Regions from separate parts of the Photorhabdus kleinii genome, predicted to be linked through region 1. Evidence: predicted binding sites of a transcription regulator. Region 1 holds the regulator's gene; each other region holds the start of a gene.

The links. The regulator CRP, encoded in region 1, controls carbon source genes, mostly activating them, when cyclic AMP is high. The targets are predictions, from matches to a motif close to ATGTGANNNNNNTCACAT.
Region 2: a site for CRP is predicted at 9,055-9,072, ahead of LG003_RS08295 (NupC/NupG family nucleoside CNT transporter). Genes of this name have one in related genera too.
Region 3: a site for CRP is predicted at 3,309-3,326, ahead of LG003_RS02140 (PhzF family phenazine biosynthesis protein). Genes of this name have one in related genera too.

What each region holds. Positions count from the first base shown of each region.
Region 1 covers NZ_JAJAFY010000066.1:2,891-13,426, reverse strand. Annotated here, with positions in the region: gene polA (DNA polymerase I) at 594-3,383, shown strand; gene LG003_RS20945 (hypothetical protein) at 3,545-4,342, opposite strand; gene LG003_RS23645 (hypothetical protein) at 4,683-4,730, shown strand; gene yihA (ribosome biogenesis GTP-binding protein YihA/YsxC) at 4,809-5,441, opposite strand; gene ppiA (peptidylprolyl isomerase A) at 5,748-6,317, shown strand; gene LG003_RS20930 (YcgJ family protein) at 6,416-6,766, opposite strand; gene LG003_RS20925 (aminodeoxychorismate synthase component II) at 7,010-7,585, shown strand; gene argD (bifunctional acetylornithine/succinyldiaminopimelate transaminase) at 7,709-8,920, shown strand; gene crp (cAMP-activated global transcriptional regulator CRP) at 8,970-9,602, opposite strand; gene LG003_RS20910 (OsmC family protein) at 9,922-10,329, shown strand; gene LG003_RS20905 (phosphoribulokinase) at 10,455-10,536, opposite strand, start outside.
Region 2 covers NZ_JAJAFY010000011.1:32,615-43,150, reverse strand. Annotated here, with positions in the region: gene LG003_RS08325 (cystathionine beta-synthase) at 95-1,462, shown strand; gene LG003_RS08320 (trans-sulfuration enzyme family protein) at 1,480-2,634, shown strand; gene deoD (purine-nucleoside phosphorylase) at 2,726-3,442, opposite strand; gene deoB (phosphopentomutase) at 3,519-4,742, opposite strand; gene deoA (thymidine phosphorylase) at 4,939-6,261, opposite strand; gene deoC (deoxyribose-phosphate aldolase) at 6,335-7,114, opposite strand; gene LG003_RS08295 (NupC/NupG family nucleoside CNT transporter) at 7,619-8,884, opposite strand; gene LG003_RS08290 (phosphohydrolase) at 9,524-10,219, shown strand; gene LG003_RS08285 (TatD family hydrolase) at 10,325-10,536, opposite strand, start outside.
Region 3 covers NZ_JAJAFY010000002.1:74,294-83,423, reverse strand. Annotated here, with positions in the region: gene nemA (alkene reductase) at 1-741, shown strand, start outside; gene LG003_RS02150 (LysR family transcriptional regulator) at 799-1,707, opposite strand; gene LG003_RS02145 (helix-turn-helix domain-containing protein) at 1,824-2,141, shown strand; gene LG003_RS02140 (PhzF family phenazine biosynthesis protein) at 2,208-3,086, opposite strand; gene LG003_RS02135 (glycoside hydrolase family 30 protein) at 3,433-4,746, shown strand; gene LG003_RS02130 (6-phospho-beta-glucosidase) at 4,788-6,230, shown strand; gene LG003_RS02125 (XylR family transcriptional regulator) at 6,270-7,454, opposite strand; gene xylA (xylose isomerase) at 7,649-8,968, shown strand; gene LG003_RS02115 (hypothetical protein) at 9,124-9,130, shown strand, end outside.

The DNA.
Region 1 (10,536 bases):
CAAATGAGCATAGAAACTGAAATCATAAGATACTGTCTTTCCAGCCTCAGGTTGAGTCATCAAAACCAGGCCGATTGTAGTGGAATGATCATTCAGGACGTCAGCAGAAACGAAAACGAGAAAGCACACCGGCCATTCTGGCGGGCTTATCACTGTTGCTAAACACATTACAACTGTCGGCGGGAATCCCCCTTCCCTTGGAAGAAAAGATGACACTGAAATAGAATGACATAAGCATGTGCCGGAGTGAGAACCTTTGGCATAATGCGTGTCAGAAAGACTTTTTTGTAAGACAAACTCGGGTTATATCCACAACTCTGTGATCTATAAGGCAATATGACAGTTTAATGACTAAGATTATAAGTCATTGATTTTTTACCTGAGGTTGATAAGTTTTTTTTATCAACGATCGATACCTAAATAAAACTTGTAATATCTATACACAAAGTTATCCACAGAATTTATAGCAGGATGTGAATATCTGAATCGGGTTTCAGCAAAGAAAATTCACATAAAATTCGTTTCCTACTGCTTGCTGTGGCATCCTATTTCCTTATCACACCCGTAACAGATACAGATAATAAAGAAGATTTATGGCTCAGATAGCAGACAATCCCCTGATTTTGGTTGATGGCTCCTCATACCTTTATCGTGCTTATCATGCTTTCCCTCCGCTGACGAATAGCGCAGGAGAGCCGACCGGAGCAATGTATGGTGTATTGAATATGCTACGCAGCTTGATAATGCAGTACAAACCAAGCCATGTAGCGGTGATATTTGATGCTAAAGGCAAAACTTTTCGTGATGAGTTGTTCGCTGAGTATAAGTCTCATCGTCCTCCTATGCCGGATGATCTCCGTACTCAAATAGAACCGCTACATCAGATGGTTGAAGCTATGGGATTACCATTGCTGGTGGTGCCAGGAGTAGAAGCTGATGATGTTATCGGGACTTTGGCGTTACAGGCAGAAAAAGAGGGGCGTACGGTACTTATCAGCACTGGCGATAAAGATATGGCGCAACTGGTCACGCCAAATATCACGCTTATTAATACCATGAATAACACCATCTTGGGGCCGGAAGACGTCGTTGAAAAGTATGGTGTGCCGCCAGATCTGATTATCGATTTTCTGGCATTGATGGGAGACTCTTCTGACAATATTCCTGGCGTACCTGGGGTGGGAGAAAAAACCGCACTGGGATTACTGCAAGGGATTGGTGGCATGGATGATATCTTTGCCAATTTGGATAAAATTGCCGGGCTCAGTTTCCGTGGGGCGAAAACGCTGGCGGATAAGATGGTGCAGCATAAAGATGTCGCTTATCTCTCCTATAAACTGGCAACTATCAAAACAGATGTTGAGTTGGATAAAACCTGTGTTGCTTTGTCAGTCAAAGAGCCTGATACGGAGAAACTGCATCAGTTGTTTTCTCGTTATGAGTTCAAACGCTGGTTAAGTGATGTAGCAAACGGCGATTGGCTGGCAGAGAAAGGCAAAAAACCGGTATCCACTGGTAATGATGAATCATCTCCGACGGAAGATAAATCTGTTGCGGCCACACTCTCTTCTGATAATTATCAGACTATTCTTGATCAGCAAGGCTTTGATGAGTGGATTGAAAAGTTGAAAAAAGCGCCTGTTTTTGCTTTTGATACCGAAACTGACAGCCTTGATACTTTGACTGCTAATTTGGTGGGGGTGTCATTTGCAATTTCTGCCGGCGATGCGGCTTATCTACCTCTAGGCCATGACTATCTGGGGGCGCCTGAACAACTTGACAGAGAAGTTGTGTTGGCTGCATTAAAACCGCTACTTGAAGATAGTAACCTGCTGAAAATTGGTCAGAATATTAAGTTTGATCGTGGCGTATTGGCGCGTTACGGCATTGAACTGCAAGGCATTGCTTACGATACCATGCTGGAATCTTACGTACTAAATAGCGTTGCAGGTATGGGTCGGCATGATATGGATAGTTTGGCTGAGCGTCATCTGAATCATAAGACCACGACTTTTGAAGAGATTGCTGGTAAAGGTAAAAATCAACTCACTTTTAATCAGGTCCCGGTAGAGCAGGCCGCAATGTACGCCGCAGAAGATGCAGATGTCACTTTATTGCTGCATCAGGTTATGTGGCCGCAATTGGAGAAAGCGCCGACGCTAGAAAAGGTATTTCTGAATACAGAAATGCCACTGGTCATGGTGCTTTCCCGTATGGAACGTACAGGTGTGCTAATTGATGCAAATATTTTGGCTGAGCATTCAAAAGAGATCACCGCCCGTCTGGATGAGTTGGAAAAAGAAGCACACGAATTGGCAGGTGAGGTTTTCAATCTGGCTTCGCCAAAACAGTTACAGACGATATTGTTTGAAAAATTGCAATTGCCGGTGGTAAAGAAAACGCCAAATGGTGCGCCATCCACTAATGAAGAAGTATTGGAAGAGTTGGCAGATACCCATGCATTGCCGAAAGTGATCTTAGAGCATCGTGGGCTGGCAAAATTGAAATCCACTTACACCGATAAATTACCACAGATGGTCCATCCGCTGACCAAACGGGTGCATACTTCTTATCACCAAGCGGTAACGGCAACCGGGCGTCTCTCTTCACGTGATCCTAATTTGCAAAATATTCCTGTCCGTAATGAAGAGGGCCGCCGCATTCGTCAGGCATTTGTGGCACCTGAAAGTTACCGGATTATGGCCGCTGACTATTCTCAGATTGAGTTGCGGATTATGGCCCATTTATCTCAAGATCAAGGGTTGTTGAAAGCTTTTGCTGAGGGGCAAGACATTCACCGGGCAACGGCGGCGGAAGTCTTTGGTTTGCCACTGGAACAGGTAACCAGTGAGCAGCGCCGTAGTGCTAAGGCGATTAACTTTGGTTTGATCTATGGTATGAGTGCATTTGGTCTTTCCCGTCAGTTAGGTATTCCTCGCGGTGAAGCTCAACGCTATATGGATCTCTATTTTGAGCGCTATCCGGGGGTATTGGCGTATATGGAGCGTACTCGTAAACAAGCGGAAGAACAGGGTTACGTTGAAACGCTGGATGGCCGTCGTCTTTATCTGTCAGATATCAAATCTCGCAATGCCATGCGCCGTAAGGCAGCAGAACGTGAAGCTATTAATGCGCCAATGCAGGGAACCGCGGCGGATATCATCAAAAAAGCAATGATTGCGGTGGATGATTGGATTGTCAGTGAAGAACCGAAAGTTCGTATGATTATGCAGGTTCACGATGAGCTGGTATTTGAAGTCCATGAATCACAACTTGAATATGCAGAACAGAAAATTCGTGAATTAATGGAGAAGAGTATGGTGTTTGATGTCCCGTTGAAAGTGGATGTAGGTATCGGTGACAATTGGGATCAGGCACACTGATATGCCAGCTTAATAAGCGATGGGCTGAGTTAATACAGTTAAAAACATCAGTAACTGCGTTGGGACATGGGTTCTTCCTGATGCCAACGCAGTATGTTAAGCCTTTCCTCTTTTTGACGACCTAACATGTTAAGTGACTATAAGCCATGTGCAATGATCCATTAGTCATATTCACCATGCGCTACAAAATCTCCTCCTCCCCAGCCTACTCTCTTACCGTTTGCTCGCAAGGCTGAAAAACTACGGGATGTTGACGTCAGGCTGATAACGTCTTTTAAGTTAGCAATTTCAGGTGGAATTTTTCCTCCATTGTATATATCTCCCCAGGCGACGATGCTACGGTCTGCTCGTAGGGCTGCAAAGGCATCACTTGATGAACTTAAGCTGATGACATTCTGTACCTTAGCTGCGTCATATTCAACTCGTTCAATACTCGCTATTACTCCCCAAGTGACCGCGCTACGATTTGTTCGTAGGGCAGTGAAAGCTGAGCCTGTTGAAGTGAGGTCAATGATATCGTTTAATGCAGCAATTTCTGGTGGGATTGGTGTGTCTCCCCAGGCGACAACACTGTGGTTTGCCCGCAGAGCCGTGAATGCGCCGCCCGAAGCAGTCAAGCTAATAATATCCTGTAGTTGTGCAATGGCTGGTGGAATCGTGCCGCTGGTACTTGCATTTCCCCAGGCAACGACGCTGCGGTTTGCCCGTATGGCTGCGAATGCAGTACCTGTTTGACTCAGGCTAACGATATCTTGTAATACAGTAATGTCAGGTGGAATTTGACCGCCAAGATGTGGAAGTCCCCAGGTAATTACACTGCCATTCTGTAATAACATAGCGGTTGCTCCGATGGTGGATGCGAGGGCTATATTATTGCTGCAATAGACATTTTCTTCCCATTCTAATAGAGAGTTACTATTGTTACTTATACCTAATGAAGCATTATCATGCTGGTTCATTATTATTCTCCTGGTTAAGGTCGTATCGGATTTATTCTTATTCATAAGGCGTTTATACGAAAAACCATGCCTATTGAGAGGGCGTGTAACAGTTATTTTACTCTTACTAAGTAATATTATTAGTTAAATAAATTTTTTGTATTCACTTGTACCGATTTGTTGTCCATGTAATGCATATTAGATCCAGATCGCATAAATATGTAATTAAACTACATTTAATGTTGTCAAAATGAGCAAAATTCTTGGCTGAATCGAGATAATTTCTGAAAATAAATTACAAAAAGGCTTTTTCTAATAAATAAAATAGGGTAGAGTTATTGGCGTAGGGTACAGAGGTAAGATGTTCTATCTTTCAGACCTTTTACTTCACGTAATCGGATTTAGCTGAATATTAGCTGCCCCAGTCAATTTTGACTGGGGCATTTTTTTCATCTGAATTTAATTGGTGGGAATGAAAAAGACTGTATTAACTATGGTTTTCAACTTGAACGGCTTTCTGGCTGAACCATATATCCAGTTTTTGTTGTAGTTTATCGATACCGATTTTTTTCGGGGCTGAGAAATATTCCACTTGAATATCCCCATTCAGCGCGAGTAAGGTGTCACGAACCTTATTCAGTTGACTTTTACGGGCGCCAGATGCCAGTTTGTCGGCTTTAGTCAATAACACCATAACCGGTACTTGCATTGCGACTGCCCATTGGATCATCTGCTGATCAAGATCTTTCAATGGGTGACGGATATCCATCAGTACGACCAGCCCGATCAGGCATTCACGTTTTTGTAGATATTCACCCAATGCTTTTTGCCATTTGCGTTTCATCTCTTCTGGTACTTCGGCATAGCCATAACCCGGTAAGTCAACCAGGCTAATACCTTCTTCTACTTCGAATAAATTGATGAGTTGAGTTCGGCCAGGCGTTTTACTGGTACGGGCGAGGCTTTTCTGTTTCGTCAGAGCATTCAGAGCGCTAGATTTACCTGCATTTGAGCGACCGGCAAACGCGACTTCAATGCCCATATCTTGAGGCAGATGGCGAATATCAGGTGCGCTCGTGATAAAACGGGTCATATGATAGTTGTGGTTTTTGATGGTCAAAATGATTATCTCCCTGAGAAATGCGCCGAATATATGGCAAAGAAGATTATACCGATAGCCACTGTTGGTTGACAGGATTAAAAATAATGACATATTTCTGATGGGTTGAACTAAGCTTGCTATTTTGTTACTGATGACGCTCGGTTTATGAAATAAAATCTAACCTGTTATTGAAAGGATACATTTTTCTTCAAAGCACCAGTCGATTGATAGCGTAAATGTAGGTAAATATTAAGCACGATGTTGAAGAGATTATTAGAATTAATTCAGTTTGTGTTGTTGACCTTAATAATATAGGAACCCAGAATGTTTAAACGTATTTTAGTAGCACTTGTAACTGCATGCTCTCTGAGCGCAATGGCGCCTCTGGCTTTGGCGGTGGGAGAAATCCACGTGAAGCTGACAACAACGGAGGGTAATATTGAACTGGAATTAAATAATCAGAAAGCTCCAATTACAACGAAAAACTTTATTGAATACGTCAATGAGGGTTATTACAACAATACAATCTTCCATCGGGTAATCCCTGGATTTATGGTGCAGGGTGGTGGTTTTACCAAAGATTTGCAGCAAAAAGCGACTAAAGCTGCTATTAAAAATGAGGCAGATAATGGACTGCGTAATTTACGCGGAACTATCTCTATGGCACGTACAGCTGATAAAGACAGCGCCACCAGCCAATTTTTTATTAATGTAGCGGATAATGCTTTCCTTGATCACGGTCAGCGTGACTTTGGCTATGCAGTATTTGGTAAAGTCGTAAAAGGTATGGATGTTGTGGATAAAATTTCTCAAGTCAAAACGGAAAATGTTGGTCCATATCAGAATGTACCGGTTAAACCTGTTGCTATTCTGTCTGCGGAGATTATTCTTTAATTTTTTCTATTACTTTGGCTGTGGCAGTTTCTGGTCTTCCGGTTAACTCTCATCAGATTAACAAACTGGCCTGCATTAAATGCAGGCCAGTTTCACTGTCATTCATACATCTTTTGGGTAAATTCTTTATTTACTTCGGTTCGTGGATAATATCTGTCTTTGTAACATTTCTTCTCTTTACTCTCACAATGTATGCCGTTACTTAAAGTGTAAGATGAAAAGTCGATATCTTTTCCATCACCAAACTCTTTTTTCAGGTGTTTTGCCGCTCTTTTCCCTAAATACCTTTCGGTTAATTTTAGCGATAGCCCTTTTTGATCAGAGCAATATTTTCCTTTTTTATCACAAACCACCCCTTTTTCCGGGAAGAAAATGTTAGCAGTTTTAGTAACAGCCAGCGTGGAGAAGGACAGTAAAAAAAGAGATGCTATAATCAGTTTTGTCTTCATAACAATTACCTTTACTTATTGAATATCAAAATAGAGCATATGTTTTGTAGGGTATGAGAGTAAGTTGATTAAGGAAAAAACAGCCATTGATTTTGTTGTACTATGCTACAAATATTGATGTGCTATGATAGCCGCCCCGTTGTCGCGAGGCCGTTTTATCTGGAGCCAGTTGTGCAGGATAAACAAATTGCAGGAGTGGCAGGGCAACAAATACAGCGATAAAAATGAGTAGGATAGACTCCTATGTTACTAATAATAGATAACTATGATTCTTTTACATATAACTTATATCAATATTTTTGTGAATTGGGTACAGATGTTTTAGTTAAGCGTAATGATGAACTGCAACTTGAAGATATTGAGAGATTGATGCCTACTCATCTGGTGATTTCCCCTGGCTCTTGTACCCCAAATGAAGCAGGAATTTCTCTGGCTGCGATTTCTCATTTTTCGGATAAGTTGCCGATTCTTGGTGTTTGTCTTGGACATCAGGCAATTGGGCAGGCGTTTGGTGCCAGCGTGGTAAAAGCCAGGGAAGTGATGCATGGAAAAACTTCTGCTATTCACCATAATCAGCAAGGTGTGTTCAAAGGGCTTAACCGGCCATTAACCGCGACTCGTTACCATTCATTGGTGATTGCCGCAGAGACATTACCAGCCTCATTTGAAGTCACCGCATGGAGCCAGCATAACGGCAATGTCGATGAAATTATGGGCATTCGTCATCGCACTCTACCGCTGGAAGGGGTGCAGTTCCACCCTGAAAGTATTCTCAGTGAGCAAGGTCACCAGTTGCTGAGCAACTTTCTGAGATATTAACCAGATACCGATAATTTCTTCATTTATCCATCTTTTTCATTTGCCCATCTTTGATTTTTTATGCATATTCAGTGATTATAATTTCACTTTTGAATGGCGTGTATATAGAAAACGGGTGGGAAAATGAAGGAGCATACCGCAGTAGATAGAAACGCATACGATCAAGTTATGTTGCCAATTTATTCACCAGCGCAGTTTATTCCGGTGACAGGGCAAGGTAGTCGTGTATGGGATCAGCAAGGGAAAGAGTATATTGATTTTGCGGGAGGGATTGCTGTTGTAGCTTTGGGCCATTGTCATCCTGCGTTAGTGGATGTTTTGAAGCAGCAGGGGGAGAAACTTTGGCATATCAGTAACATTTTTACCAATGAACCGGCTTTGATTTTGGCGCAGAAACTGATTGATGCGACTTTTGCTGAGCGGGTATTTTTTGCCAACTCAGGAGCAGAAGCGAATGAAGCGGCATTTAAACTGGCTCGCCACTATGCCATTACGCGTCACAGTCCCTATAAAACCAAAATTATCGCATTTCATCAGGGTTTTCATGGTCGCACCTTATTTACTGTCTCCGTGGGTGGTCAGCCAAAATATGCTGATGGTTTTGGGCCAAAACCCGCGGATATTATTCATGTGCCTTTTAATGACTTAGATGCAGTGAAGGCTGTCATAGATGACCATACTTGTGCTGTTGTATTGGAGCCTGTACAGGGAGAAGGGGGAGTCACGCCGGCAGCACCGGCATTTATTCGTGGGTTGCGTGAGCTTTGCGATAAGCATCAGGTGCTGTTGGTGTTTGATGAAGTGCAAAGTGGGATGGGACGTACCGGTAAGCTATTTTCTTATATGTATTATGATGTTACGCCGGACATCATTACCACAGCAAAAGCATTGGGAAATGGCTTCCCTATTAGCGCTATGCTGACGACAGAGAATATTGCTTCAGCGATGACGCCGGGAACTCACGGTACAACTTACGGCGGTAATCCGTTGGCTTGTGCAGTTGCAAATGCTGCTTTTGATATTATTAATACACCAACAGTTCTGGAGGGAGTTGAGAAACGCCATAATTTGATGATGAATTTTCTGAATGATATCAATCAGAAACATTCGATATTTGGTGAAATCCGAGGAAAGGGTTTGCTGATTGGTGCAGAACTCAAAGCACCATATCAAGGAAAAGCCAAAGATATTCTGCAACTGGCGGCTGAAAATGGCTTAATGTTGTTGAGTGCGGGTGGTGATGTATTGCGTTTCACGCCTTCGTTGATTATTAGTGAAGAAGAGATTGCTCAAGGAATGGAGCGGTTAGAGCAGGCAATTAACCAGTTGGTGTAATTAAATATAAGAGAAATCAGCGCAGGATTATGCGCTGATTAATCAGGCGTTAACGTGTACCGTAAACAACAATAGTTTTACCGTGTGCGGAGATCAAGTTTTGATCTTCTAGCATTTTCAGAATGCGACCAACCGTTTCGCGGGAACAGCCAACAATCTGGCCAATTTCCTGACGCGTGATTTTGATTTGCATTCCGTCCGGGTGGGTCATTGCATCTGGTTGTTTCGCCAGATTCAATAAAGTTTGGGCAATCCGGCCGGTAACATCCAGGAAAGCCAGATTACCGACTTTCTCAGAAGTTGTTTGCAAACGGTTTGCCATTTGGGCAGATAAACGCATCAAAATATCCGGGTTTACCTGAATCAGTTGACGGAATTTTTTATAGGAGATTTCAGCTACTTCACAGGCGCTTTTGGCCCGTACCCAGGCTGTACGCTCTTGCCCCTCTTCAAATAATCCAAGTTCACCAATGAAATCCCCCTGATTTAAATAGGAGAGGATCATCTCTTTGCCTTCTTCATCTTTAATCAAAACCGCAACAGAGCCTTTTACGATGTAGTAAAGCGTCTCTGCTTTTTCGCCTTGATGAATAAGCGTACTTTTAGATGGATATTTATGAATATGGCAGTGTGACAAAAACCATTCAAGAGTGGGGTCTGTTTGTGGCTTGCCGAGAACCATTCGTTTCATCCTCTGTTGTTATCGCTGCCTAAATAACACGAGAATCTAAAAGTTTCTCGTCAGGCTGGCTTATAAAGACACTAGCTTAACATTAGTTTGTTGAAAAACCGACAGGTAAGGGTTTTATATAGGTTATCTGAAATTTGAACCCTAGGGTATTGATCTTAACCTATATATACCTGGCCCACTTCTGTTTTTAACACAGGAAAAGGCTTCTGTCTTGTCTTGTATTGTTTCAGCATAATAAACCGCTCATTAGATTGCTAGCTTAATACTGAAAGAGTAGGCTTGGATGCAAAGAACGACTTAAGAGGTATTTATGCAAGCGCGGGTAAAATGGGTTGAAGGATTGTCTCTTTTGGGGGAGTCATCTTCCGGTCATCAGATCATGATGGATGGTAATGCCGGCGATAAGGCACCGAGTCCAATGGAAATGGTATTAATAGCAGCCGGTGGTTGCAGTACGGTTGATGTAGTTTCTATTTTGCAGAAAGGCAGGTATGACATCAGAGATTGTGAAGTAAAATTAACTTCCCGCCGTCGTGAAGAGGTGCCACGCTTGTTTACTCATATTAATCTGCATTTTATTGTTACGGGTAAGGATTTAATAGATAAAGCGGTTGAACGTGCAGTCATGCTTTCCGCGGAAAAATATTGCTCTGTTTCGTTGATGTTGGGGAAATCAGTTGAAATTACCCACAGTTTTGAAATTAAAGAGATAGATTGAGAAATTATTTTTGATTAAAAAATAACAACAGGTAACTAATTATCTCAGTTACCTGTTTTTTTAACTGAATAATATAAGATGCAAATTTTAAGTACTGGATTTGTTAAATTGACCTCAGGCGCTGATTAACAAATCTTTTCCCCTTCCAGTAATCGCTGTACCAATGGCGTCATAATTAATTCCATTGCTAATCCCATTTTTCCACCG
Region 2 (10,536 bases), on a different contig from region 1:
GCTATATATGGTTGCTATTCATTCTTTCAAACAAATACATATACAGAGTTATCCTCCATAACTATCTGAATACAACGGATTATCTGGAGATGATATGACCACATCACGCTCTGTTCTCAATATGATTGGCAATACCCCGTTGCTGGAGTTAACGCATCTGAATACCGGTCAATGTCAATTATTTATTAAGCTGGAGAATCAAAATCCCGGTGGCTCTATTAAAGATCGCGTCGCTCTTTCCATGATCGAACAGGCGGAAGAACAGGGATTGCTTCAATCTGGTGGTACGATTATTGAAGCTACGGCGGGTAATACCGGCATCGGATTGGCACTAGTCGCCGCCTTGAAAGGCTATAAATTGATTCTGGTCGTTCCAGATAAGATGAGCCGGGAAAAGGTGTTTCATCTGCGTGCACTGGGTACCGATGTACGTCTTACCCGTTCTGATGTCAGTAAAGGTCATCCAGAGTATTATCAAGACTATGCCCTACGTCTGGCGCAGGAGATTCCCGGTGCTTATTATATCGATCAGTTCAATAATCCCGCTAATTCAGCAGCACACACTACCTCTACCGGACCGGAAATCTGGCAACAAATGGACCACAATGTCGATGCAGTGGTGCTCGGTGTCGGGTCAGGCGGTACGCTTGGCGGCTTGAGCCACTATTTTGCTCAAGTTTCGCCGGAAACGGAGTTTGTTCTGGCAGATCCAAATGGTTCTATTCTGGTGGACTATATTGAACACGGCAAATATGGCGAAGCCGGAAGCTGGCAGGTAGAAGGCATCGGCGAAGATTTTATCCCTCCTCTGGGCGATTTTAGTCGAGTGCACCACGCATACCGTGTCAGTGATGCAGAGGCTTTTTCCAGTGCCCGTGATCTGTTGCTAAAGGAAGGTGTTCTGGCGGGCTCTTCCAGCGGAACTTTGCTCGCCGCTGCACTGCGCTATTGCCGTGCGCAAACCACTCCCAAACGTGTGGTTACGCTAGCATGTGACAGTGGAAACAAGTATCTGTCAAAAATGTTTAACGATTATTGGATGCTGGAACAGGGATTCAAATCGCGTGTGCAACAGCACGATCTCAGCGATTATATTACTTACCGCTATCAGGATGGCGCTACGGTTTTTATATCGCCAGAAGATACGTTGAAAACCGCGCATACCAGAATGCGTTTGTATGAGATTTCTCAATTACCGGTGCTGAAAGGAGAACAAGTCGTTGGCATTATCGACGAGTGGGATTTGATGCACACCGTGCAGGCTGATCCACATAATTTCAGCCTGCCCGTTAGCCACGCCATGACTCATCAGGTGAAAACGCTGGATAAAAACGCTTCTCTGCAACAATTGATGGCAACTTTCGACGCCGGACATGTGGCGCTGATCGTCGATAATGGCCGCTTTCTTGGGCTGGTAACTCGCACAGATGTGCTGAACGCATGGCGTCAGCAACTTAATTGATTTTTAGGAATAACTCTATGACCAAGTTTGATACTAAAACTGTTCACGCTGGCTACACTCCGGATCACACTGGCGCGGTAATGCCGGCAATTTATGCAACATCAACTTACGCCCAATCAGCCCCCGGCCAGCACTCTGGTTATGAATATTCCCGCAGTGGCAATCCGACACGTGATGCTCTGGAAAGCGCGATAGCCGAACTGGAAAACGGTAGCCGAGGCTACGCTTTTAGTTCGGGGCTGGCTGCCAGTTCTACGGTGCTAGAACTTTTGGATAAGGATAGCCATTTGGTGGCAGTCGATGATCTGTACGGTGGCACCTATCGGCTACTCGAAAAAGTACGTAGCCGCACTGCCGGTTTACGTGTCACTTATGTGGAAGCCAATGACATTGCCGGCCTTGAAGCCGCTATTCGTCCCGACACAAAAATGATTTGGGTGGAAACCCCCACCAATCCCTTGCTGAAACTGGCCGATCTGACGGCTATCGCACAAATAGCGCAACGCCACAGTATTATTAGTGTGGCAGATAACACTTTCGCCTCACCGTATCTCCAGCGCCCACTTGATCTGGGATTTGATGTCGTCGTGCACTCCGCTACTAAATATTTAAACGGCCACTCTGATGTGATCGCCGGGCTGGCAGTGGTCGGAAAAAATGCAGAACTAGCAGAAAAACTGGGTTTTCTGCAAAACTCTATAGGTGGTGTACTCGATCCATTTAGTAGTTTCCTGGTGCTGCGCGGAATGCGGACACTTGCCCTGCGTATGCAACGCCACATTGACAGTGCATCAAAGATCGCACATTGGCTGGAGCAACAGCCTCAGATCAAAACCGTCTTCTATCCCGGCCTCGCTTCCCATCCACAGCATGAACTAGCAAAACGTCAAATGAAGGGCTTTGGCGGTATGATTTCTGTTCACTTAAAAGGTGATGATGATTATGCCCGCCGGTTAATTCAAGAGCTAAAACTATTTACACTGGCAGAAAGTCTGGGCGGGGTGGAGAGTCTGATCAGCCAACCATTTAGTATGACTCACGCGTCTATCCCATTAGAAAAACGCCTTGCTTCTGGGATCACACCACAGTTGGTACGTATTTCTGTGGGTATAGAGGATACCGAAGATCTCATCGCTGATTTAGCTCAGGCGTTGGAAAAAGCCGCGCAATAAAAGAGCTATGCCAGCCAATTTTTTCAACTGGCTGGCATTTAAATAAAAAGCGGCTCTTTTTATGCAATCAAAAGTAAATGTAGAACCAGAATTATTTATCACCCAACAGAACGGATTCCAATGCGATTTCAATCATTTCATTGAAAGTCGTCTGGCGTTCCTCGGCAGTCAGTTTTTCATGAGTACGAATGTGGTCAGAGACAGTACAGATAGTCAGCGCTTTTGCGCCATATTCAGCCGCAACACCGTAAAAACCCGCAGCTTCCATTTCTACGCCCAGAATGCCATATTGCTCCATTACATCGAACAGTTGTGGATCGGGTGTATAGAACAGCTCAACCGAGAAGATGTTACCTACACGTACATTGATGTTTTTTGCTTTAGCAGCATCAACAGCGTTACGGACCAGATCGAAATCAGCAATCGCCGCAAAATCGTGATCTTTAAAACGTATACGGTTAACCTTGGAATCAGTACATGCCCCCATGCCAATAATTACGTCACGCAATTGAACATCTTGACGTACTGAACCACAGGAACCTACACGGATAAGGACTTTAGCGCCAAAATCAGTGATCAGCTCTTTCGCATAGATAGAGCAGGATGGGATACCCATACCATGCCCCATCACAGAAATCGGGCGGCCTTTATAAGTACCGGTAAACCCCAACATACCGCGTACATCGTTTACCTGCCGCACATTTTCCAGAAAAGTTTCAGCAATATATTTCGCACGTAATGGATCGCCAGGCATCAGAACAACGTCTGCAAAATCACCTATCTCAGCATTAATATGAGGCGTGGCCATAATTAAATTCCTTATTTTTTTATTTAATGGTTATTTTAGTCATACATGGCTGCCCAAAAGCAGCCAGTAAGTAGGTTCAGAGCATTGATTTGCCATATTCCATTGGCGACAGTTCAAAATATTCAGCGACTGTCTGTCCAATATCAGCAAAAGTTTCACGATGCCCCAATGAACCAGGTTGTACTTTTGGTCCATAAATCAGCACCGGAATGTGCTCACGAGTGTGGTCAGTACCAGACCACGTTGGATCACAACCGTGGTCGGCGGTCAGGATTAAAATGTCATCATCTTTCACCCGTTTCAGCATTTCAGGCAGACGACGGTCAAACAGTTCCAATGCCGCCGCATAACCCGGAACATCACGACGATGACCATAAGAAGAGTCGAAATCGACAAAGTTAGTGAATACGATGGTGTTGTCACCCGCTTTTTCCATTTCCACCAGCGTTGCATCAAACAATGCATCAATGCCGGTCGCTTTTACTTTTTGCGTAATGCCGACGTTTGCATAGATATCGGCAATTTTACCGATAGAAATGACTTCGCCATTTTTCTCATCGACTAATTTTTTCAGCATGGTAGGAGCAGGCGGCTTTACAGCTAAGTCATGACGATTACCGGTACGCTGGAAATTACCCGCCTTGTCTCCAACAAATGGGCGCGCAATAACCCGGCCAATGTTGTAACCGCCATCAGTCAACTCTTCACGGGCGATTTCACACAGTTCATACAGGCGATCTAAACCGAAAGTCTCTTCGTGGCAAGCGATCTGGAATACCGAGTCAGCAGAGGTATAGAAAATCGGTTTACCCGTTTTCATATGTTCTTCACCCAACTTATCCAGAATAACCGTACCAGAAGAGTGGCAGTTACCGAGATAACCTGGCAGATTTGCGCGTTCTACCAGTTTATCCAACAATGCCTGCGGAAAGCTGTTCTCTTCATCTTTGAAGTAACCCCAGTCAAACAGCACCGGGACACCGGCAATTTCCCAGTGACCTGACGGTGTATCTTTACCGGAAGAGAGTTCACTGGCGTAAGCGTAAGCACCCATAATGTCCGCGTCTTTATCCAAACCGACAGGGAAAGTTCCACAGGACTCCTCAGTCGCTTTCCCCAAACCTAAACGGCTTAAGTTCGGCAAATACAGAGGCCCTTTGCGACCGACATCAGCATCACCACGGGCACATGCTTCAGCAATGTGCCCCAAGGTGTTAGATCCTTTATCACCAAATTTTTCGGCATCTTCACTGGCGCCAATGCCAAAAGAATCCAATACCATGATGAATGTTCGTTTCATAAATTTTCTCCTGCGTCAAATCACACTATACCCGTTATCTTTCAAGCTGCCTCTTTGTTGGCTGCACTCGCTCACCCCGGTTACATAGTTTGCTATGCTCCCGGGGATTCACTCCCTTGCCGTCGCGATGCATCTTGAAATCCATAGGGTATAACAATGCGAAAATGCCACCATTATCTAATAATAAGTATGGTTATTATTCGCCAAGTTGGCGATAAACCATCGGTGCGGCTGGTTTGGCTTCTGTACCCAGAACGATAGCTTTACGTACTGCCTTTGCCACTTCCTGCCATTCATTCTCATTGTTGGCATGAATAATAGCTAAGGGTGTACCTACATTAACTTCTGAGCCCAGAGCAACGATATTGCTCAGCCCCACACTATAATCAATGCGATCTGTTGCCTTACGGCGCCCTCCCCCAAGGGAAACTACAGACATCCCTATAGCACGGGTATCCATATGCGTAATAAATCCATGCTGTTCAGCCAATATGGGTTTGCTGAAAACAGCCGTTGGCAAGTAACTGTCATAACGCTCAACAAAATCCGTCGGACCTTGTTGTGCAGCGACCATGCGACCAAAAATTTCGGCTGCTTTACCGTTATCTAAGACAGACTGGAGTCTATTGCGTGCATCTTCACGGTCTGTTGCCAAATGGCCGGATACCAGCATTTCAACACACAGTGCCATTGTAACTTCGAGTAAACGTGGATTGCGCTTTTCCCCCGTCAGAAAGCGAACAGCTTCACGAACTTCAAGCGCATTACCCGCACTGGATGCCAGAACCTGATTCATATCCGTCAACAACGCGGTAGTTTTACAACCCACGCCATTAGCCACGCTAACAATCGATTCCGCCAGTTGCTGCGACGCTTCATACGTTGACATAAACGCACCAGAACCCACTTTGACATCCATTACCAGTGCGTCCAAACCCTCAGCCAGTTTTTTGCCAAGGATAGAGGCGGTAATCAAGGGAATAGAATCCACCGTCGCGGTAATATCGCGAGTTGCATAGAAGCGTTTGTCTGCCGGCGCCAGCGAATGGGTCTGACCGATAATCGCCACACCAACATCCTGAATAATGTCACGAAAACGCCGCTCATCAGGAAAAATATCAAACCCTGGAATCGCTTCCAACTTGTCCAGCGTCCCGCCGGTATGACCTAAACCACGGCCGGAAATCATCGGCACATAGCCGCCACAGGCCGCCACCATCGGACCAAGCATTAGCGAAGTCACATCACCAACCCCACCGGTTGAATGCTTATCCACAATCGGGCCGTTCAAATTCAGGCTTTGCCAATTCAACACTGTCCCGGAGTCACGCATAGCCAATGTCAGGGCGACACGTTCTTCCATTACCATGTCCTGGAAGTGGATAGCCATCGCCAGCGCAGCAATTTGTCCCTCGGAAACGGTATTGTCACGTACGCCATTAACGAAGAAGCGGATCTCTTCTTCATTCAGTAGATGCCCATCACGCTTTTTACGGATAATTTCCTGTGTCAGAAGCAAAGCATTCTCCTAATCATGATTAAAATCGGCAAAGATTCAGCGGCTACGCACTGATTGATACGGTACTCGATTATCAATAATTGCTGCTTTGCTCTTGATTCTGATGCCCCAGAGTGCTTAGCAAACTGCCTAACAAACTGGAAGCTCCAAAACGAAAATGACGGGCATCAGCCCATTTGTCACCCATGATATGATCAGCTAATGCCAGATATTGTGCAGCCTCTTCAGCGGTACGCACGCCACCAGCCGGTTTGAAACCAACCGTTTCACCCACACCCATCTCATGAATCACCTTCATCATGATTTCAGCACTTGCCAGTGTGGCATTAACCGGCACTTTACCTGTAGACGTTTTGATAAAATCAGCACCTGCGTTGATTGAAATTTCAGATGCCTTACGAATCAGAGATGCCTCTTTCAGTTCACCGGTTTCAATAATAACTTTTAGTAGCACATCCGCTACTGCACAGGCGGCTTTACACGCTTTTACCATGTCAAAACCGACTTGTTCATTACCGGCCATCAATGCACGGTATGGGAAAACCACATCGACCTCATCAGCGCCATAAGCGATAGCAGCACGGGTTTCAGCTAAAGCGATATCAATATCGTCATTGCCGTGTGGGAAGTTTGTCACTGTTGCAATACGGATTTCAGGCGTGCCCTGTTCACGTAACACTTTACGCGCCAGAGGAATAAAACGAGGGTAGATACAGATAGCCGCAGTATTACCTGCCGAGCTTTTCGCCTGATGACAAAGTGCCGTCACTTTTTCATCTGTATCATTATCATTGAGTGTCGTTAAATCCATCAAACTCAGCGCACGTTGCGCTGCTGCGGTTAAATCGGTCATAAAACTCTCCAACGTTATTATCGCGGCTAGCTTCTGCTAGAGCCACACATGCTGTTAAACGATTGTTTGTTGGCGAGCGGACTTGATCCTTAAAGATGCCGCGATGATATGCCTACAGCGACAATTGAATTCCTTTTCACCGCACTATGCTCTCTTCGGCTTATGGTCCTTAATGCGAGCCACGCCTTGATCCTTGAAATTTGGCATATCTTATATTTGAACATTTCAACGTTCAAAAAATTGTGCCAAAAATCACACTAATTACATGTAATTTGCAAGATAATAATTTCAAATGTGATTTTTATCACATAAAACTATATTTATCATGGGATTTACCGGCAAATCCAACTTGCTTATCATCAAATAATACACGACAAAAAATATAACTCACGTCTAGTAAACAAGAAGTATGGAAGACGCTGCTTTTTCACCACGAATTAAAGATAAACCGGCAGGAAAATAGATTGCAGGCGGGATTATCCCACCTGCCTAATTTCAACAACGTTACAGAGCCAGGAAGAAGCCTGCGATAGTTGCACTCATTAAGTTGGATAGTGTGCCCGCGATAATGGCTTTCATCCCCAAACGAGCAACATCTCCGCGGCGGTTCGGTGCCATACCGCCCAGACCACCTAGCAGGATAGCAACGGAAGAAAGGTTAGCGAAACCACACAATGCGAAGGAGATAATTGCTTTAGTATGATCTGACAGAACCTGCAAGCCAGCAGCCGTAACTACATCATCCGGTTTCAAATAAGCGCCGAAGTTCATAAAGGCAACAAATTCGTTCACAACTATTTTTTGACCGATGAAAGAACCTGCTACCGTTGCTTCATTCCACGGAATACCAATCAGGTAAGCAATTGGCGCGAAGACCCAACCCAACACCAGTTCAAGAGAAAGTTGTGGATAATTAAACCAACCACCGATTCCACCGAGAATACCATTTAACAATGCAATAAGGGCAACAAACGCCAATAACATTGCACCGACGTTCAACGCTAATTGCATACCAGAAGCGGCACCAGAGGCGGCTGCATCAATGATGTTAGCAGGACGTTCCTCTTCAGCGACCAGTGACATTGCATCAACAGTGTCATGTGGCTTTTCAGTTTCAGGCACCATCAATTTCGCGAACAACAGGCCACCTGGCGCCGCCATAAAGGAAGCCGCAATCAGATATTCCAAAGGTACGCCCATTGATGCATAACCGGCCAATACCGAACCCGCAACGGATGCCAGACCACCACACATTACCGCAAACAGTTCAGATTGAGTCATGGTAGCAATATAAGGGCGAACAACCAGTGGCGCCTCAGTTTGGCCTACGAAAATATTCGCTGTCGCAGACAAAGATTCCGTACGTGAAGTTCCGAGAATTTTTTGCAGGCCACCACCCAATACTTTGATAACTAGCTGCATAACACCAATGTAGTACAACACAGCAATCAATGAAGAGAAGAAAACAATAATAGGCAGTACACGCAGGGCGAAAACAAATCCCCCGCCGCCAAACAGTTCAAACATTTTGGGGGAAACTAATCCACCAAAAATAAAATCCATTCCTTGCTGACCGTACTGGATAACACTAGAAACTCCCTCAGACATACCCATTAATATTTTCTTACCTGCGGGAACATAAAGTACGAAAGCACCGATAGCGATCTGAATCAAAAAGGCACCAAGGACAGTACGAAGTTTAATAGCACGATAATTACTGGAAAAGAGTACTGCGATCAAGATCAGCACTACCATCCCGACCAGGCTCATAAAGAGTTGCATTGGAAGAATCCCTGTTCACTTAATAATAAATTAAATATGTCAGTTGAACGTAAATCGCTCACTGACGCTGAGTCGGCGCTGATTATACTCAGTCATCGGAATGAACAAGCTATTGACATCACAAATATCTACTGAAAAAAGCAATAAAAAAATGATAAATGTGATGTAAATCACACAAATTACAAAAATAATCTGCAACAGATAATCTAATATCGGAATGGCAAAATAATCAACAATTAAGAAATAATTATCAGGTAAATGCAATTAAAGTGTGGTGCTTATGATCCGCAGGCAACAACTCTGTCATATATATTTACATCTATAGATAAGCAGAGAAGCAATGTTTCAAAAATAAATCTAAGAAAATAAGCCTATGTCTAAATTACGAGTAATTCCTCTATGGAGATAACAATTTACTCCTGAGTAACAATCAAACAATTGTGCAAAAACAATTAACTCCATAGTATCCAACCTGTAACGGTTAATAAATTTCCGTTAACGTCCTAAATACTAATATTTAGTTATTTTTCTACTGCATTTCAACTATACAAAATGGACAAGAATTATTATTATTAAAGTCAAGACAGGGAACAGAAGACCTATTATACCTTTAAGTAAATGAAAATAATGAAAACGAATATTCTAGAAGAACGTTTGAGAGAATTTTTAAAACATCGACTCGCAAACTCTAATGATAACGCTCATGATATTGGTCATCTGATCCGTGTTGCAAATAACGCGAAAAGAATCATGGAGAAAGAAGGAGGTGATCCTTTAGTTATCATTGCCTCAAGTTACTTACATGACATCGTGTCATTACCAAAGAATCATCCAGAAAAAAAACAGTCCTCAAAACTTGCAGCACAGGAAGCTGTAAAAATTCTATCTATTGAATTTCCAGAGTTCCCAAAAGAACTTTATGATGCGGTAAAACACGCAATTATAACCCACAGCTATAGCGCAGCCTTACCCCCAGAAACAATAGAAGCTAAAATACTCCAAGACGCAGACCGATTGGATGCATTAGGAGCCATTGGACTCGCCAGAGTATTTTATATAGCAGGTATGCTCGGTCAGGGACTTTTTCAGCATGATGATCCCTTTGCACTTAATCGCCCCTTGGATGACAAATCTTATGCAATCGATCACTTTCAGACAAAGTTATTTAAACTGCCCGAAAAAATGAATACCACAGAGGGTAAGAAGATCGCACAATTGAATGCCCAATATTTGGTGGACTTTTTGAGCAAACTATCGAGCGAAATTAAAGGTGATTTAATTGATACGGATGAATTTATAAAGGATTTTTTCAACGAAAATTAATTGCAAATATTATACCCTTGGAGCTTTGCATCTTAATCCATCATCGATTTATCCAGTTTCAGTTAACTGCATCTTTGCCAATAGTAGTTAAAATCACTTTGTAAATCATATAGCTAATCCAAATAACTCAATACTGTTATGATAAAGTTGGTTAGCAATCTCATCTGGAGCTTCGCGACGAAGCTCACATAACGAAGCAAACACTCCGGCAATTTTTTCCGGCCGGTTAGGTTCTCCCTGAAAACCGAAAAGTGGCATATCCGGAGCATCGGTTTCCAGCACCAGAGACGTTAACGGGAGTTCAGCCATTACGCGAC
Region 3 (9,130 bases), on a different contig from region 1:
GCGATATCGGCTAACGCGCGGACTTCGGTGCGAGACGCTAAAGGCAATGTGATTCGAATCAACACCTCTAAGCCACGTGCTCTGGAGAGAGATGAAATTCATCAGATTGTCAATGACTTCCGTCAGGCAGCCATCAATGCACAAGAAGCTAACTTTGACATGATGGAAATCCATGCTGCACATGGTTACCTTATTCATCAGTTCTTATCTCCTTCTGCTAATCAGCGTGATGATGAATATGGTGGCAGTATTGAGAACCGTGCGCGATTCGCTTTGGAAGTGGTGGATGCTGCTATTGAAAGTTGGAGTTCTGATCGGATTGGCATCCGTATCTATCCGTTAGGGCCATATGATGGTCTAAGTCATTATGAAGATAAGGAGAAAGCAGCACTTTACCTGATCCGCGAGTTAGCAAAACGTAATCTGGCTTATCTACACATTTCCGAGCTTGATTGGACTGGAGGAGAACCTTTCAGTGAAGCATTTCGTCAAACTATTCGCGAGGTTTATCCTGGTGTGATTGTTGCGGCAGGCGCCTATACTGCCGAGAAAGCGGAGAGACTGATTGAAAAAGGATTAATTGATGCTGTGGCATTCGGACGAAACTTTATCGCTAATCCTGACTTAGTTGAGCGCCTGAGAATTGATGCGCCCCTGAATGAGCCGCGTCCAGAATTCTTCTATGCTAATGGCCCGGAAGGGTACATCGATTATCCTACCTTAGAGCAGTTAAGCGCGTAATCATACAGTGCGCTTTAATGGCGGTGATAATCACTGCCATTAAAGCGCTTTCACCTGCTACTCCCAAGGCACTCCGTCTTCCCAGCTCTCTACCAATAGGTCAATAAATCCTCGAATGCGAGGGGAAAGATGCTTTTTACTTGGATAAATGATTCGGATAGGTTCAGGTTCAACATGATAATTTTCCAATACGGGGATAAGCTTACCGTTACTAAGATCCCGACCAACAACATAGCTAGGTAGATGAATGATACCGAACCCTGCCAGCGCTGATTCGAGCATGGTTTCCGCGCTATCTATGTTTAGACGTCCCGGCCCGTCGAAAACGTAGGTTTCTTCCGCAGTCCCAAAACGCCAGGTGCGGCGTCTATCCGCACTCTGGAAGAAAATGGTGTCATGCTCATGCAGCGCTTGTGGCGTTTGAGGTACACCTCGCCGGGCCAAATAATCCGGTGACGCACAGGTAATCATCCGCTGAGTAGCGATGGTACGTGTAAGGATACGAGAATCATCTTTCGGTTCACCAATGCGGATGGCAATATCGAATCCTTCCTCGATCAAGTCAATATAACGATCAGTAAAGGCAATATCCGCCTGTAGTTCAGGCCAGCGTTTCAGGAAAGTTTCTAGCAAGGAAAGAATATGGCGCTTCCCTAAGGAGATCGGTGCGGTTAATTTCAGCGTCCCGGTCGGGTTTACCCTGCGCATCGCCATCGTGTTATCTACCTCTTCGAGGTCTTCAAGAATTTGACGACAGCGTTCGAACATAATGCGTCCTTCATCTGTCAGGCTAAGCCGCCGCGTTGTTCGGTTTAGCAATCTTACGCCTAAGCGGGTCTCCAGGCGCACAATGCTCTTACCAATAGCGGAGCGGGTAAGTCCCATAGAACCCGCAGCTTGCGTATAACTTCCGGCCCGTACCGCAGCAACGAAGGCTGCAATATCACCGATTCGATTTAATTCCATTTATGCTCCTAAAATATTCTGAGGATAGGCTGCTTAAAACAGTCACGTTGCGTTTATTTCGTTTGTTGTGTTTTTCGTTTAGTTTTTTAAAGTGAAATGACTAACAGGTGCTAAACATGATTACTTCTACTTTCTCTGATGTAAATCTTCCAGCTAAACACGAAAGTGAAATAGCCGAAAAGGGGTTGCGTGAATTTGCTGCGTTCCTTTCAACAAAACTTGAAACAACTCAAGAAGCTGCAAACATATTGAATGTATCGCGACCTCATATGGTTAAACTTCTGGAAGATGGTTGTCTTCCTTTCCATAAAACAGGTCGACACCGGCGTATTCGTTTTGCTGATCTGATGGAATATAAAAAGCAGCGTAACGCTGAAAGTATGGAGGCTATGAGGGAACTAGCTAATCAGGCTCAAGAATTAGGGATCTACTAATGATTCATTCCCCGTACCCTGTCGGAAAACAGATGTTTTCCGACGTTGCAAGTGCTCTTTCGGAATTTATATCGTAATGGTGCCATTGATACAAGTCACAGCACCACCGCCGACAAAAATCTTACCGTCAGAATGGCTGAGCCATATGCTTCCCTGACGGCCAAGTTTTTTGCCTTGTGATGAATGAACGATTTTATCGTCAATCATTGCTACCTTGTGGTGGCGCATAAATGCGGCAACACTACCATTTCCACTACCGCAAACAGGGTCTTCATTGACACCGCATGATGGGGCGAAAGATCGTACTTCAATATCAGTTTCTGTCCCCTCACGGTAGGCACCATACAGACAAACCCCGGTGATGTTCATTTGCGTGTCATGCTCGCACAATTTGGCATAATCAGGTTCTGCTGCTAGCACGGCTTCTGCTCCCGTAGTATGAGCGACAATCCAGCGAGCTCCGACATCAATAAGTGCCGGTGTTAACGCGCGATCTAACGGGCAACCCAGAATACTTTCGAGGCGATCTATCTGTTCGGCACTAAGCAATGTGATGGCGGGTTCCGGCAGTTCGAAGGTGATTGATTTATGACCACTTTCCATTTCAGTAATGTTCAATGTAATCAGCCCCGCCCCACATTCCTGCACAATACGCCCTTCTCTCGCCTGAATTAAACCGGCTTCAAGCAGAGCATGTGCGGTACCGATCGTAGGATGACCGGCAAAAGGAAGTTCACTGCCGGGAGTGAAAATCCGTACACGGTAATCTGCTAGAGGGTTTTCTACGGGAAGAACAAAAGTAGTCTCGGAAAGATTGGTCCAGTTAGCAATGGCCTGCATCTGTATTGGTGTGAGTCCCTTGGCATCCATGACAACGGCAACGGGATTTCCTTTAAAAGGCCGGTGAGTGAATACATCAACCTGCTTAAATGGTACGAGAGACATAAAATTTCCTTTTTATGATGTTGAAGGTGGTTTAGCAATATATCAGTGAAAATATATCAAGACTATCATAACGTTACTCTTATTTTCTCAAAAGTAGTTTATATCCTACCCTTTAATTTAAGCATCTATACCCCCCTTGCCGTCGCGATGCATCTTGAAATCCATAGGGTATATATTATTAACAGGGTGGTTTATAATAAAAAAATAATTTCGGTAGAGTATATGTGATGAAACTCAAATAAAACAATTAAATTAAACCCTTTGTGAAATAACATAATACTAATGTTAAAATAATTGTGTTTAATTTATTGTAATGAATTGATACTTTTATGGGAAATAATAAATCATGATTAGACTTATCTATACAAATGATAAAGAACAATGGAAAGAAGGATTATCGATCATAAAAACAGATGAAAAAGCCAATTTAGTTATTACTAATAAACGAGGTCGAAAACTAGATGGCTTTGGTGGTTGTTTCAATGAGCTTGGGATGAAAGCTTTATTAAGTCTGGATAAAGAAAATAGAAAAGTAGTGCTAGATAAATTATTTTCACCGGATGGAGAGTGTAAATTAACATTAGCCAGGATGCCTATTGGTGCCAGTGATTATGCAGTTTCTTGGTATAGTTTAAACGATATTGAAGATGATTATAGTATGGATAATTTCTCCATTAAAAGAGATAAACGTTTACTTGTTCCCTATATAAAAGAGGCTTTAGAAAGGCAACCAAATTTAAAAATATCTGCTTCACCGTGGAGCCCTCCGGTATGGCTTAAAACCCATCAAGTTTATAATTTTGGTAGATTAAAGAGTGATGCTCAAAGTCAGGATGCATATGCTTTATATTTTGTAAAATTTGTTGAAGAGTATCAGAAAGAAGGCATTTCAATTGATCAAATTCATATTCAGAATGAGGTTGCTGCGGATCAAAAGTTCCCTTCTTGTGTATGGAACGGTGAGCAATTAAGAGATTTTATAAAAAACCATCTCGGACCGAAATTCGAACAAAATAATGTAAAAACTGAGATTTGGCTAGGTACTATTAATGCCCCTGAGTTCTCTAAAGAAATTGGACAGGATTATGATGATTATGCAAATTGTGTATTGCGTGACATAGACGCCTATAAATATATAAAAGGCGTTGGTTATCAATGGCAAGGAAAAAATGCTATCCAAAGAACGGTACAAAGCTACCCGGAATTAAGATATTATCAAACTGAAAATGAATGTGGTGATGGTCATAATAGTTGGGAATATGCTCATTATGTATTTACACTTTTCAGACATTATTTAACTAATGGTGCTAATGGTTATTTTTACTGGAATATGGTGCTACATTCAGGGGAAGAAAGTAGTTGGGGTTGGAAACAGAATAGTATGATAAGTATTCCAAAAGGAATAAATAAAGTGATATATAATCCAGAGTATTATGTCATGCGCCATTTTTCGGGTTTAATTTTACCTGATGCGCAACATGTTGAGTTAGAAGGTAATATGTCAGGAAATGCCGTTGCTTTCGAGAACAAATCGGGTTCCCTAGTGGTGAATATAAATAACTCTTATAAAGAAAAGAAAAAAATAAATATTAGTTATAATAATGATATTTGGTCTGTTTATTTGGAGAATAACTCAATTAATTCTATTATATTTAATTAAGAAAATAGATTTTTGATGAAGATAATAATCAGGAGTTACCTATGAAGAATAAATTCCCTACCGGTTTTTTATGGGGCGGCGCGGTTGCCGCTAACCAAGTTGAAGGTCATTGGAATCAGGATGGTAAAGGAATGAGCATTGCTGATGTTATGACAAAAGGAGAGCACGGTGTTGATCGTGTCATAACTAATGGTATTGAGGAAAATAAAATCTATCCTAATCATCAAGGTGTGAAATTTTATTCCCATTATAAAGATGATATTGCACTATTTGCAGAAATGGGATTCAAATGTTTTAGGACATCAATTGCTTGGTCAAGAATTTTTCCTCATGGTGATGAATTACAACCTAACGAAGCCGGCTTAAAGTTTTACGATGGCCTTATTGATGAATTATTGAAATATAATATTGAACCCATTATTACCTTATCTCACTTTGAAATGCCTTATTATTTGGTTAAGGAATATGGTGGTTGGTATAACCGAAAATTAATAGACTTTTTCATGAATTTTAGCCTGGTGGTTATGGAAAGATATAAAAATAAAGTCAAATATTGGATTACATTTAATGAAATTAATAACCAAATAAATTGGCAATATCCACTATTTGGTTATTGTAATTCAGGTGTGATTTATCAGGATTACGACAATCCAGAACAGGTTATGTATCAGACTATTCATCATCAATTTGTTGCTAGTGCAAAAGTTGTCAAATTAGGCCATGAAATAAATCCTAATTTTAAAATTGGCTGCATGATCCATATGTCGCCATTATATCCAGCGAGCTGTAAGCCAGAAGATGTTTTATATGCACAACAAGCTATGCGTCAGAAATATCTTTTTAGTGATGTTCAACTTCGTGGATATTATCCATCTTATCTTATTAAAGAATGGGAAAGAAAAAAGATAGAACTTCATATTGAAGATGGCGATTTAAATTGGTTACGGGGAGGTTGCGCTGATTATTTAGCGATAAGCTATTATATGAGTAATATCGTCGCTTCATCTACAGAGATGTTAGAAAAAAATAGCCAATCCCTATCCTTCTTTGAAAAAGGAAAACTCAATCCCTATTTAAAATCCTCTGAATGGGAGTGGCAAATTGATCCTATAGGTATTCGATACAGTTTATCTGAATTATATGAACGTTATCAGAAACCTATTTTTATCGTTGAAAATGGGTTGGGTTCCGTTGATAAATTACCTCAAGATAGTGTTATCAATGATGATTATCGTATTGAATATTTAGCATCACACCTATCTGAAATTAAAAAATCTATTTTATTCGATGGTGTTGATATCCTCGGTTATACTGCATGGGGATGTATCGATTGTGTCTCTTTTTCGACCGGTGAATATCGTAAACGATATGGATTTATTTATGTCAATGTTGATGATAATGGAAATGGGGATTTTGTACGTTATAAGAAAAAGAGTTTTTATTGGTATAAAAAAGTCATAGCAATGAACGGCGAAGATATCTAATTAAATTAAAAGCTATCCTATTTTTTGAGGATGGCTTATTTAATTCTTTTTGGTAATTTTATATTTATCTCGATACTCTTTAGGTGTCATATTATAATTTCGTTTGAACATGGAGTAAAAATAATGTAAAGAAGAGTAGCCGCAAACGGTAACAATTTCACTGATTGAAATAGAGGTGTGGATTAAAAGATTTTTTACTTTACCTAATTTCTCATTATGAATGATAGTATGAATTGTTTGACCAAATTCACTTTTAAAACGGTTTTCAAGATTAGAACGAGACATACCAATAGCATCAATAACTTGTTCAACTCTTATCCCTTTACACGCGTTATGACGAATATAATGCATTGCTTGAATAACTGCGGGATCATTTAATGCCCGAAAATCTGTCGATTGCCTTGCAATAACCTTTAAAGGTGGAATTAATTGGCGATGATATTTTTTAGGAATGTAACCTTTAAAAAGCTGATGAAGCAATTTTGCTGCTTGGTAACCCATTTGTTGTGTACCTTGCACAACGGAAGAGAGCTCAGTACGTGAAAGAAAACGGGCTATTTCTTCATTATCTATGCCTATAACACAGAGTTTATCAGGAATAGGAATATTTAAATGTTCACATGCGGCTAAAATATGTCTAGCTCTGGCATCCGTTACTGCGATAACGCCTGTATTTGGGGGTAAAGTTTGAATCCAATTTTTTAATCTATTTTGTGCGTAAAACCAATTTTCTGGTGTCGTCTCCATTCCTTGATACACCACACCTTGATATTTTTCTTTTTCGACTAATTGTCGGAAAGCGTATTCACGCTCTATTGCCCATCGTTTACCACTTGTCTGAGGTAAACCATAAAATGCAAAACGTTTAATACCTTTATCTTTTAAATGATTAAATGCACTTTCTATTAAAGCGAAGTTATTTGTCGCAATATAATGAGCCGCAGGATAGTGATTTTCTTGGTGATAAGAGCCGCCGACACCAATAACAGGAATGTCTAACTGACTGAAAGTACGCTGGATTTCTATATCATCAAAATCAGCAATAATTCCATCACTCTGCAAAGTTTTCAAACTATTTAATTTCGTGGTGAAATCTTCTTCAATGAAGATATCCCAATTACATTGAAATGCCTGTAAATATTCACCTATCCCTTCTATCACTTGACGATCATAAGCTTTATTGGCGTTAAATAATAGTGTTATATGGTATCGTCTATTCATCATTTATTTCCTTATTGATTTATACAATCTTAATCATAATTATTTTTCTATTTTCAGGGTTAAATTAATGATAAATTATGAGATAAATCACACAATTAACAATAATCTTAATGAAGAAATAAAATAACGCAATTGAAAATAGCGACATTGATGAACAAAATTTTATACACACATATACCTATTAGATAGAGGCAGATATGCAGCCGTATTTTGAGGGAATAAATAGAATTAGTTACGAAGGTAGGCAAAGTAATAATCCATTAGCTTTTCGTCATTACAACCCAGAAGAGATTATTTTAGGCAAAAAGATGAAAGATCATCTGCGTTTTGCCGTCTGCTATTGGCACAGTTTCTGTTGGAATGGTACGGATATGTTTGGTTCTGGGGCATTTGAGCGTTTTTGGCAAACAGGAGGTGACGCTTTAGAACTGGCTAAGCTTAAAGCTGATGTCGCTTTTGAATTTTTCTACAAGCTCAATATTCCTTTTTATTGTTTCCATGATATTGATGTTGCCCCTGAAGGTTGTTGTTTAAAAGAATATATTTATAATTTGGACGTCATGTCCGATATTCTTGCAGATAAACAAGCAGAGACTGGCGTTAAATTGTTATGGGGAACGGCAAACTGTTTTACACATCCTCGTTATGCTGCCGGTGCGGCAACTAATCCAGATCTTAATATTTTCGCTTATGCATCAGCACAAGTCTGTCAAGTTATGCAAATGACTAAAAAACTGGGTGGTGAAAATTATGTACTGTGGGGCGGACGTGAAGGTTATGAAAGTTTGCTCAATACAGATTTACGTCAAGAAAGAGAACAAATCGGCCGTTTTATGCAAATGGTTGTGGATTACAAATATAAAATTGGTTTTCAGGGAACATTATTAGTTGAACCTAAACCTCAGGAGCCGACTAAACACCAATATGATTATGATGTGGCTACCGTTTATGGTTTCCTAAAACAGTTTGGCTTAGAAAATGAAATTAAGGTGAATATTGAAGCTAACCACGCCACATTAGCTGGACACTCCTTTCAGCATGAAGTCGCCACAGCGATTGCATTGGGAATATTTGGTTCTATTGATGCCAATCGCGGGGATGCTCAACTTGGCTGGGATACCGATCAATTTCCGAATAGTGTCGAGGAGAATTCTCTGGTAATGTATGAAATCTTAAAAGCCGGTGGTTTTACGACAGGTGGTTTAAATTTCGATGCAAAAGTTCGCCGTCAAAGTATTGATATTGATGATCTGTTTTATGGGCATATCGGCGCCATCGATACTATGGCTTTATCATTAAAGAGTGCGGTGAAAATATTAGTAGACGGTAAATTAGATGAGTATGTCGCTCAGCGTTATTCTGGTTGGAATAGTGAACTAGGTAGAAATATTCTTGAAGGAAAAATGACACTTGATGAAGTGGCTCATTATGCAGAAACATTAGTTCAGGAACCTAAACATCGAAGTGGACAACAGGAATTACTCGAAAATCTTATTAATCGCTATATTTATGATTAAATTAATTATTGGCTAATTCTCTAGACCACTTTTTGTAAATCTTTACATTTTATGATTTGTCAGAAAATTAATATTTTATCTCTGTATAAATAACAATCTGTTTTATTGTTGATATATGAATACATATTTCCCAACAATTAAATAGGTATTATAAGATGGCTG